One region of the Egbenema bharatensis FJBBOT/2019 genome, then DNA from elsewhere that is predicted to be linked to it. Evidence: riboswitches for the same ligand, from Rfam matches in the RefSeq annotation. Region 1 holds a riboswitch; the other holds the start of a gene.
What was found. Region 1 has a riboswitch for cobalamin ahead of ACM1PF_RS27875 (sirohydrochlorin chelatase). Riboswitches for the same ligand answer to the same signal wherever they lie in the genome.
Positions count from the first base shown of each region.

Region 2: it holds a riboswitch for cobalamin, as region 1 does, so the genes downstream of both, metE (5-methyltetrahydropteroyltriglutamate--homocysteine S-methyltransferase) here and ACM1PF_RS27875 (sirohydrochlorin chelatase) in region 1, are expected to answer to the same signal.

Region 1 covers NZ_CP182236.1:5,958,606-5,963,192, reverse strand. Annotated here, with positions in the region: gene ACM1PF_RS27875 (sirohydrochlorin chelatase) at 1-1,044, opposite strand, end outside; cobalamin riboswitch at 1,082-1,223, opposite strand; gene ACM1PF_RS27870 (VOC family protein) at 1,271-1,729, opposite strand; gene ACM1PF_RS27865 (DUF1361 domain-containing protein) at 1,979-2,626, shown strand; gene ACM1PF_RS27860 (PrsW family intramembrane metalloprotease) at 2,789-3,499, opposite strand; gene ACM1PF_RS27855 (ABC transporter permease) at 3,541-4,587, opposite strand, start outside.
Region 2 covers NZ_CP182236.1:50,153-54,739, forward strand. Annotated here, with positions in the region: gene ACM1PF_RS00305 (hypothetical protein) at 1-417, opposite strand, end outside; gene metE (5-methyltetrahydropteroyltriglutamate--homocysteine S-methyltransferase) at 401-2,650, opposite strand; cobalamin riboswitch at 2,924-3,069, opposite strand; gene ACM1PF_RS00315 (SufE family protein) at 3,269-3,718, shown strand; gene ACM1PF_RS00320 (CobW family GTP-binding protein) at 3,836-4,587, shown strand, end outside.

The DNA.
Region 1 (4,587 bases):
AGGGCTGTGATCATGAGCGTGCGCGTGATTATGAGAATGATCGTGATTGTGATCATGATTGTGATCATGGCTGTGGGAATGACCATGATGGGAATCGCCAGTCCCGATCGCTGCCAGACGGAACTTACACATTTCACAGTTCATCTGCACCTGCCCCAGATGGGTTTCAATCTCTCGATCGCGCATAATCTGGAAAAGGTGGGGATGCAGTCCCATTTCAGGCAAGCAAATCATTGAAATATCAGGGTGTTGCTCTTGCTGCTGGGCTGTGATGTTGAAGATTTTTTTCACCAATGCCCCGGTAAATAGAAAATAGGGCAAGACAATGATTCGCTTGGGCTGGTACAGACGGGCCCGGCGGAAGCCTTCTTCCAGTCGAGGATGGGTAATGCCGATAAAGCAAGTCTCCACCGTTTGATAGCCGCTGCCTTCCCAAACCATCCGCGCCAGCTTAAATACATCACCATTGGCATCGGGATCGCTGGAGCCACGACCGACGAATAGCAAAACCGTCTCTTCGCGGGAAATGCCGTGGGGATTCCACTGGGGCTGATCCAGCTCTGCTAAACGAGTGTGCCACAGGTCTAAAATTCCAGGGGTAATGCCAAAATGCCGTCCGTAGTGAAACGTAATGTGTGGATGACGTTTTTTGGCGCGATCGAGTTCATTCGTTACATCAAATTTATTGTGACGAGCAGCAAACAGCAGAATCGGCAGAGCTGACAAATCGGTATAGCCCTGCTCCACGCATTGATCCACGCCTTGCTGAATTGTGGGTTCTGTGAGTTCCAAAAAGCAGGGAATCACAGGACGGGAAGTATCCAACGCCTGGTAAGCTGCCGCAAAATCGAGTAATCCTTGCCGTCCATCAGCATCCCGACTGCCATGACCAATCAGCAATAGGGGACGCTGGAGGGGAAGCGGAGGCAGGGAAGTCGGTGCAGTGGCGCGATCGAGCTGGGTAGTGGAAACTTCAATCAGGGAATGAGCATCCAGGGAATGGGCAACCTGATTTTGGGAAGGGCGGTCTTGAGAAATCGTCATGCAGTTCACGAACTCCTTTCCCGTGCGTCGCAGGAAATAGAGTGAAGAAGCAGCAAGCTGGCGTTCTGGCTCAAGAAAAGGTAAACTCCCCTTCTTTTTCACAGTTGCGGCACAGCGTCGGACTTTCACCGAGCTTTCCCAGCCTGACTACTGTTCACATTTGCCCTGTCATCTTAGCCGATCGCCTGTTCTTGATGGAATACGGAGTAGGGGGATTCCAGATGAATTACTCAGGATCGCAGCGAATTTCTACCAAAAATCCGTCTGGGTCATAGAAATATACACCCCTGCCCGTGGGCCGACGCACTGGCCCGTGGGCGATCGAAATCTGGTTTTGTTGCAGAATCTCCACTGCCTGATCGAATAAATCTGGCGCAATGTCAAACGCTAAATGCCCAGCCCGAGTAAATTCTCGATCGGGATCGGCATCCGGGGGCAGTAGGTTCGGCTTCCAGAACAGATCAATAATGGTGCCATCGGGCGTGACAAAATTCGCTACTTCACCTACCTCAAACTGCTGGCGTAAGGTTTCAGGCACTTCCTCACCACGTAATTCCCGCAGCCCCAAAAGCTGCCCATAGAACTGGCGGGATGCATCCATATTCTGAACGTGCAGTGCAATATGGTGCACTCGCCGCAACATACCCGTTGTAAGCCATTGCGAGGATTTGAGAGAAGAAGTCATGATAGGTCGATCGCTGAAGGCTGATAGGAGCAGCCGAAACAAACTGCATACCTTGAGGATAGCATTGGCCGCAATGGGCAAATCGGCAGGACGGGTATCGGAAATCTAACGTAGGCTTTAACCAAACTTTAACGTTATTCAAATTTTTCGTGAGCCATAGGGCAGATCGCCTGAATTTCTCCAGTCCTGGCAAGACAAAAGGCTACCCTGGGAAGAATACTGAATCAAAATTAGATTAATCAGGTGCGTATGGAAGGCATTTATTGGAGCATTCGTGCAGCGTTTACAAATGTCTATAGCGGCTGGATTCTCTGGAATTTATTTCTCGCTTTTATTCCCTTAGCACTCAGCTTTTGGCTATATCGCCGCGAAACCAAATCTCGATCGCTCCTCTGGTGGGCTGGATTTGCAGTCTTTTTTGCCTTTCTGCCTAATGCCCCCTACCTTTTAACCGATATTATTCATTTAATCCGGGGGACTCGCTTCGTTGCCACCTGGGTGATTGCGCTATTTTTCTTTCCCTTGCATATGTTCGCCATTTTGCTGGGGTTTGAAGCCTATGTCGTCAGCTTAATCAATCAAGCCTTTTACCTGAAGCGGATTGGCTACAAACACCTAACCCTCTGGACAGAATTGCTAACCCACGGACTCTGCGCGATCGGCATTTATTTAGGACGGTTTCATCGCTTCAATAGCTGGGATCTGGTGACTGAGCCTGACATGATTGTTATTCGTACACTCAATGATCTGACCAGCACCCGTCCGATTGCCGTGATTATGGTCACGTTTATTGGACTTACCGTCCTGTACTGGCTGTTCAAACAGCTCACCTTAGGGATCAGCCTGCGGGTCAAATACGCGCGGATGGGTAAGGATGTATTGGATGAGATTGCTTGAGGATTGCTTGATGTTGATACTTATGACTCAGAATCCTGGATAAATAACCTGTTCACCGTTCTCTGGATAAATAACCTGTTCACCGTTCTGCTGCTTTGACTGGGCGGGCAAGATGCCCACCCCACAAGAATTCCAGGTTGTTATTGCATTCCCTAAGAGTGCCTACGACTCAGGATCCTGGGATGAAGCTGCCCTGGCCGCAGAGATCCGCCGAAAGGTCATTCGCCATCCCACGCCAATCACGATCAATGCCCCTAACGCCAGAACCGGATGAAGCAACAGCAAGCCGTTAAATAACCCGTGGGATACCATTGCCAGGGTCAGTCCGTCACGAATCATGCGGTTGCCGCGAAATGGAGGAAAGGTAAACTTTGCCCGTCCCAGGGCATAGCCCCAAAAGCTGGCCCAGATGGCATGGCCCGGCACTGAAAGCAGCGATCGCATAATAAAAAGAAACAACACGGCATCCCCGGCTGAAGCCCCTTCCCCCAATGCTTCCTCTGGCGCAAAGTAACTGCCCAACAAATAGCCAATATTCTCGATCGTGGCAAATCCCAGGGCTGAAGCGGCTCCATAGACAATGCCATCCATCGGCTCATTAAATTCAGCGTTGTTGTAAATGCCGTAGCGTACAACGGCAAACTTACCGTACTCTTCGGTAATGGGAGCAATAATGGCATAGAGGATAAAAGCGGGCAGAAACAGGAAAAAGCTTTGAGCAATTACGATCGGCAAGGCAACGAGAATCCCCAGAAAAAAAGTTCTGGCGATGAGATGGGCTGGTTCCGGTTCTAGTTTGTCCCGTCGATAGAAAAACCATAGCCAAAACACCCCTGGGGCGATCGCCAAACTCAAGACCGCTAAGACATCCATCGCCCTGGCCCTCAGGCAAACTACTCCTGAGTATATCTAGATCAGTCTCCAAGCTGCATTTTGCTGAGATTTCGCCGGGCCGCCTGAAACAGCACAAATCCAAGCAACATCAGAATTAGCACGTGGCTCCAAACCCCAACCCATCCCGTTCCTCGCACAAAGGCATCCCGAATAATGGGAATGTAATAACGAGCCGGAACCACGTTAGAGACGATCGATAGGGGAAAGGGAATGTTGCTCAAGGGGTAGATAAATCCAGACAGCAAAAAAGCCGTCAGAAATCCGATCGTGGCTACGGCCTGAACTGCTGCATTCTGGCTCGTCGCTCGTGTGCCAATGGTTAGCCCAAACAAGGTGGCCACTGTAATAAACAGAGGTGTTGCCAACAGAAACGGGGTCGGATCTCCAGCGAACCACAGTCCAAACAAAATCATGCTGGCTCCAATCACGGCGATCGCCTCGCACAGTCCCACCAGGAGATAGGCTAAAACTTTCCCAAACAGCAACTCTGAAGCACTCAGGCTAGAGGCATAAACCTGCACGATCGTCCCCTGCTCCTTCTCTCGCACCATTGCCAGAGCCGCCAGCAGCGAAGGATAAATCCACAAAATCACAGCACAGGTTCCCGGCACAATGTAGAGCGATTCCTGCCGTCCTGGGTTGAACCAGATTCGCGTCACAGGTCTAATGCTGGGTGGAGTGGTCTGAAGCCCGGAGTCCTGCACAAAAAAGCGAGTGGTTGCCTGAATGCTATTCCGAATCACCCGCGCATTGTTGACATCCGTTCCATCAATCAACACCTGAACCGTACTGCCTCGACCCGACTGCACCTGCTGCGAAAAATTGGGGGGAATAATCACGCCAGCCGTTGCAACACCCCGATCGATCGCCTCTGCCACATCATTAACTCGGGGAGTCGCTGCAAACTGGTTTGTCGCATAAAGCCGCTCAATGTAGCTCCGACTTAAGGGCGTATTGTCAAAATCCTGAATGGTAATCGGAATATTTTGAGCTTCTAAACGAATCGCATAACCAAAAATCAGCAACGTCAAAAACGGCAGGATAAAAGCCAGAGCCACCGTCAGTCG
Region 2 (4,587 bases), 1.6 Mb from region 1:
TTCCCACCAACGCCGCTGCACCTGCTGATAACAGTCGGCTGGGGAGGTAGCAAGATGCTGAAGCAAGTTGATGTCCACCCTTCCATTTTGGTCGATGAGCAGCAAAATTTCTTGACCGGGATCATAGGTTTGAACCGTATCAAGCAAACGTCCAATTAAGGTCGTTTCCAGATTAAGTGTTTGCAAATGGGCTGAAATGTCGGACAGCGGCACAAACTGGACGGTATACTCCACAATATCGCTATTCCAGTTCACAATCCCTGTATCAACGTCTGCCACGCTGCAAACCACCATACCCTGTCCCTGGGTGGTAAACCCCTGCCATGCGGCATGTCCCAGGAGTAAGAGGTTTTCGCGGATGAATTGATTTTGCCAGTCGCCGCAATCGCCTTGCCAAAGATCACTTTTGGGTCGCATGCGCTTCCTCCCGAATCATTTTGGCAGCTTCTACCATGTTTTTTAGGGATGGAATCACTTCCTCCCAGCGGCGTGTCTTCAGTCCGCAATCCGGGTTGACCCAAATTTGTTCGATTGGTAGATTGGCAATCCCGGTTTTTAGCTGCTGAACCATCTGTTCGACGCTGGGAACCACTGGACTGTGGACATCGTAAACGCCATTACCAACTTGGTGTTGATAACCCGCATCGGTGATTTCAAATAGGGTTTCATTGTTGCTGCGGCTATTCTCGATGGACAATACATCTGCATCGAGACGCTCGATATGCTCAATAATGTCACCAAACTCGGAATAACACATATGAGTGTGAATTTGGGTTTCTGGTTTGGCAATCCCAGCAGCTAACCGAAACGCATCAACCGCCCAAGCGAGATACTCGTTCCAATGTTCTCGCTTCAGAGGTAATCCCTCCCGTAGAGCAGGTTCGTCGATTTGCACCATCTTCGCTCCAGCCGCTTCTAAATCCGCTACTTCATCTCGTAGAGCGAGGGCAATCTGCATCGCCTGTTCACTGCGCGGAATATTCGTGCGGGTAAACGACCAGTTAATCATCGTCACTGGTTCAGTCAGCATTCCCTTTACGATTTTGTTGGTGAGGGATTGTGCTACCTTGAACTCTCGAACCGTCATAGGTTGAGTACGGGCAACGTCACCATAAATAATGGGTGGACGCACACAGCGACTGCCATAGCTTTGTACCCAACCGTGTTCGGTAAAGGCAAATCCAGAGAGCTGTTGCCCAAAGAACTCCACCATGTCCGTGCGTTCAAATTCACCATGAACCAACACATCTAGCCCAGCATCTTCCTGGATTTGGATACACTTCGCAATTTCAGTATCGATCGCCGCTTCGTACTCGGCTTTTGTTATTTCACCCCGCTTCAGCTTTACCCGCAGTTGTCGGATCTCCGACGTTTGCGGAAATGATCCAATCGTTGTTGTCGGAAAGGGCAGTAATTTGGGTTGAAGGTCTTTCCGCTGCTTATAAGGCATGCTCCGTTCAAGATCCTGAACCGTCAGGTTGCGGAGTCGCTCTTGTACTTTCGGATTCGTAGGACTGAACTGCTCAAAGGCGTTCCACTGCGTTTGCACCAAGGCTAATTTGTCGCTCGGATCATCCCCAGCTAACGTCTGTGCCAGAATTACTATTTCGTCCAGCTTTTGTTCGGCAAAGCTCAGGACATTACGCAATGGCTCTGGTAGTTTCGTTTCTCGCGTCGCATCATAGGGCACAAATTGCAGGGATGATGAGGGGTGCAATCGGAGATTTGGTGTGATGCCGTGAATGGTTTCGAGCGTTGATAACACCGATTCTGGGCGAATTTTCCAGATGTTCCGTGCATCGACAATGCCCACTCCCAACCGTTTATCCGCTGGGAATCCATGTTGTTGCAACAGGTTCAAATTGCGTCCACGGGTGAAGTCCAAACTAATGCCAGCCACTGGTAAGTCCATCACCCAGGGATAGTCTGCTCCCAAATCATCAAAGTAGGTAACGAGATGAATGGGCACACCGATTTGAGCTAACTGAGTATAGGTGGTAGTAATTGCCTCTTTCAGATCCGTGGCACTGCTTGTGACTAAAATCGGTTCATGCACCTGCACTTCAGCGATACCCAGGGCTTTGAGTTGAAAGATCAAGTCACAATAAAGCGGCAATAGGTTTGCCAGATGTGCAGATAGATCGCCTTCTAAGCGGCTTAAACGCAACAGTGTAACGGGACTAAGGATAATGGGAACGGCTCGTTCACCCAGGAGGGCTTTTGCTCGTTGCACCGTTGCCAAAAAGTCAGCAAAGTTTGCCTCTGGTTGGGTATCAGCCGCAATTTCGGGCACCAGATAGTGATAGTTGGTATCAAACCACTTGGTCATTTCCAGGGCAGGAATACCATCCTTGCCGCGTGCCATTGCAAAGTATTGGTCGAGTCCGGTGAGAGACTGAAAGCGCTCTGGGATTAAGCCGAGCCGAACCGTCCAATCCAGCACATGATCGTAGAGGGTGGTGTCGCCAATGCCGATGCGATCGATCCCGGCTTCGAGTTGCGTCTTCCAGTTGGCAAATTCAACCTCTTGAACGGTTTGCAGCAATGTTTCTGCATCAGATTTACTGCTCCAAAAGGCTTCCAACGCCTTTTTAACTTCACGATTTTTGCCAATGCGGGGATATCCCAGCGTTGCAGTTTGAAGGGTCATAGCTGTAGCGTCCTAAATTCTGTAAATAAATGGAAAAACGGAAAAAACAACTGTCTCCCGATTGGGAAGCAGCCCGTAGCCAGACACAGCAAAAAGGCTAGCTGTAATTGCCAGCACAAACAATTCGCCATCTTTGCTCACGTAGCCTCGCTGAATGTCAACCTTTCGCGCAACTCAGATCGTTAACTCAGGACGCTACAACCTTAAAATTCCGACAAAATGCCAATCACAAAAGCTTATGGTCTTCATCATCCGTACCTCGCAGATGGTTATGTAACGGGTTTACGACTCGGCGGGCATTCTGACTCAGAGAGTGACACCTCTCCTCACAGCTGCGGGACAGCGGCAGATTCACACTGCACTTTCCCCCTTGCGTCTGATGGCTGCTCCCCATCAGAACCGAATCAGTACCTGAACAATAACACGATAAGGGTGTTATGGCACATTAATTTCAGGTTTAGCTAAATCAGCGAACTGCCCATAGCAGTGTGCCTCAGTGCTGAGTAGGAAGTAGATCAGCCACAGGGTTGGTATCGCATGCGAAGAAAGGCTTCAATTTTTCACCCACATCTTATATTATGAGAATGATTATCATTTTAACCTCTGGATCAGATCGACATGCCCCCTGCTTCTCGACCTCTGCCCCCAAACCTGGAACGAATTGTTCAGCGGTTTCAGCAAATCACCGAGCCGAAGCGTCGGTATGAATATTTGCTCTGGTTTGCCAAACGGGTGCCAGTTTTGCCAGAAACAGAGCAGGTGACAGCCAATCAGGTTCCGGGATGTGTGTCTCAGGTCTACATCAAAGCCGATCTCCACGATGGTAAGGTCACGTTTCGCGGCACCTCAGATGCCCAAATCACAAAGGGGCTGGCAGGTTTACTGATCGAGGGACTGAATGGACTCACCCCTGATGAAATTCTCCAGTTAACTCCAGACTTTATTCAGCAAACGGGACTGGATATCAGCCTCACGCCCTCCCGCAGCAATGGGTTTTACAACATCTTCAGATTCATGCAAGCTCAGGTAGCAACCTTTCAATCTGCCAACGCTTCCTCCCTGAATTAAAGAAGAGAATGACCATTTTAATCACTAAGTTTTAACCCAAAAACGGATCAGATTTTGCCCGCAATTCGCAGCAATATTACATCCGATCGATAAACCGCTTTATCCAGGAGGATTGAAATGACTGGTACGATTAACGAAACACAAAGCGCATCGTTGGGAATTCCTAAGCGAGGAATGCCCGTCACCATTATCACGGGGTTCTTAGGGAGTGGCAAAACAACACTCCTCAATCAAATTCTGAGCAACCGTCAGGATTTGAAAGTAGCCGTTCTGGTGAATGAATTTGGTGACATCAATATTGATAGCCAACTACTGGTAGCGACCGATGACGATATGGTGGAACTGAGTAATGGCTGTATTTGTTGCACCATTAATGATGGATTGGTGGATGCCGTTTATCGGGTATTAGAACGGGATGATTCTGTTGATTACATGGTGATTGAAACCACCGGAGTTGCTGATCCCTTGCCGATCATCCTGACCTTCCTGGGCACCGAATTACGCGATTTGACCCGACTCGATTCAATTATCACCGTTGTTGATGCCGAGACCTTTACGCCGGAACACTTTGACAGCGAAGCGGCTTTTAAGCAAATTGCCTATGGAGATGTCACCATTTTGAACAAAACCGATCTGGCAGATCCAGATCAGATCCAAAACCTGGAAGCTTATATTAGTACCGTCAAAGAAGGTGCCAGAATCCTACATAGCCAGTATGGAAAGGTACCCCTGCCGTTGATTTTAGATGTCGGCTATAACAACCCAGAAGCCTATGCAGATTTAGTTCAGGATGAAATTGAGCAAACTCAGCGCGATCGCCATGATCACGCCCATGATCACGCTCACGATCACCCCCATGATCACACCCA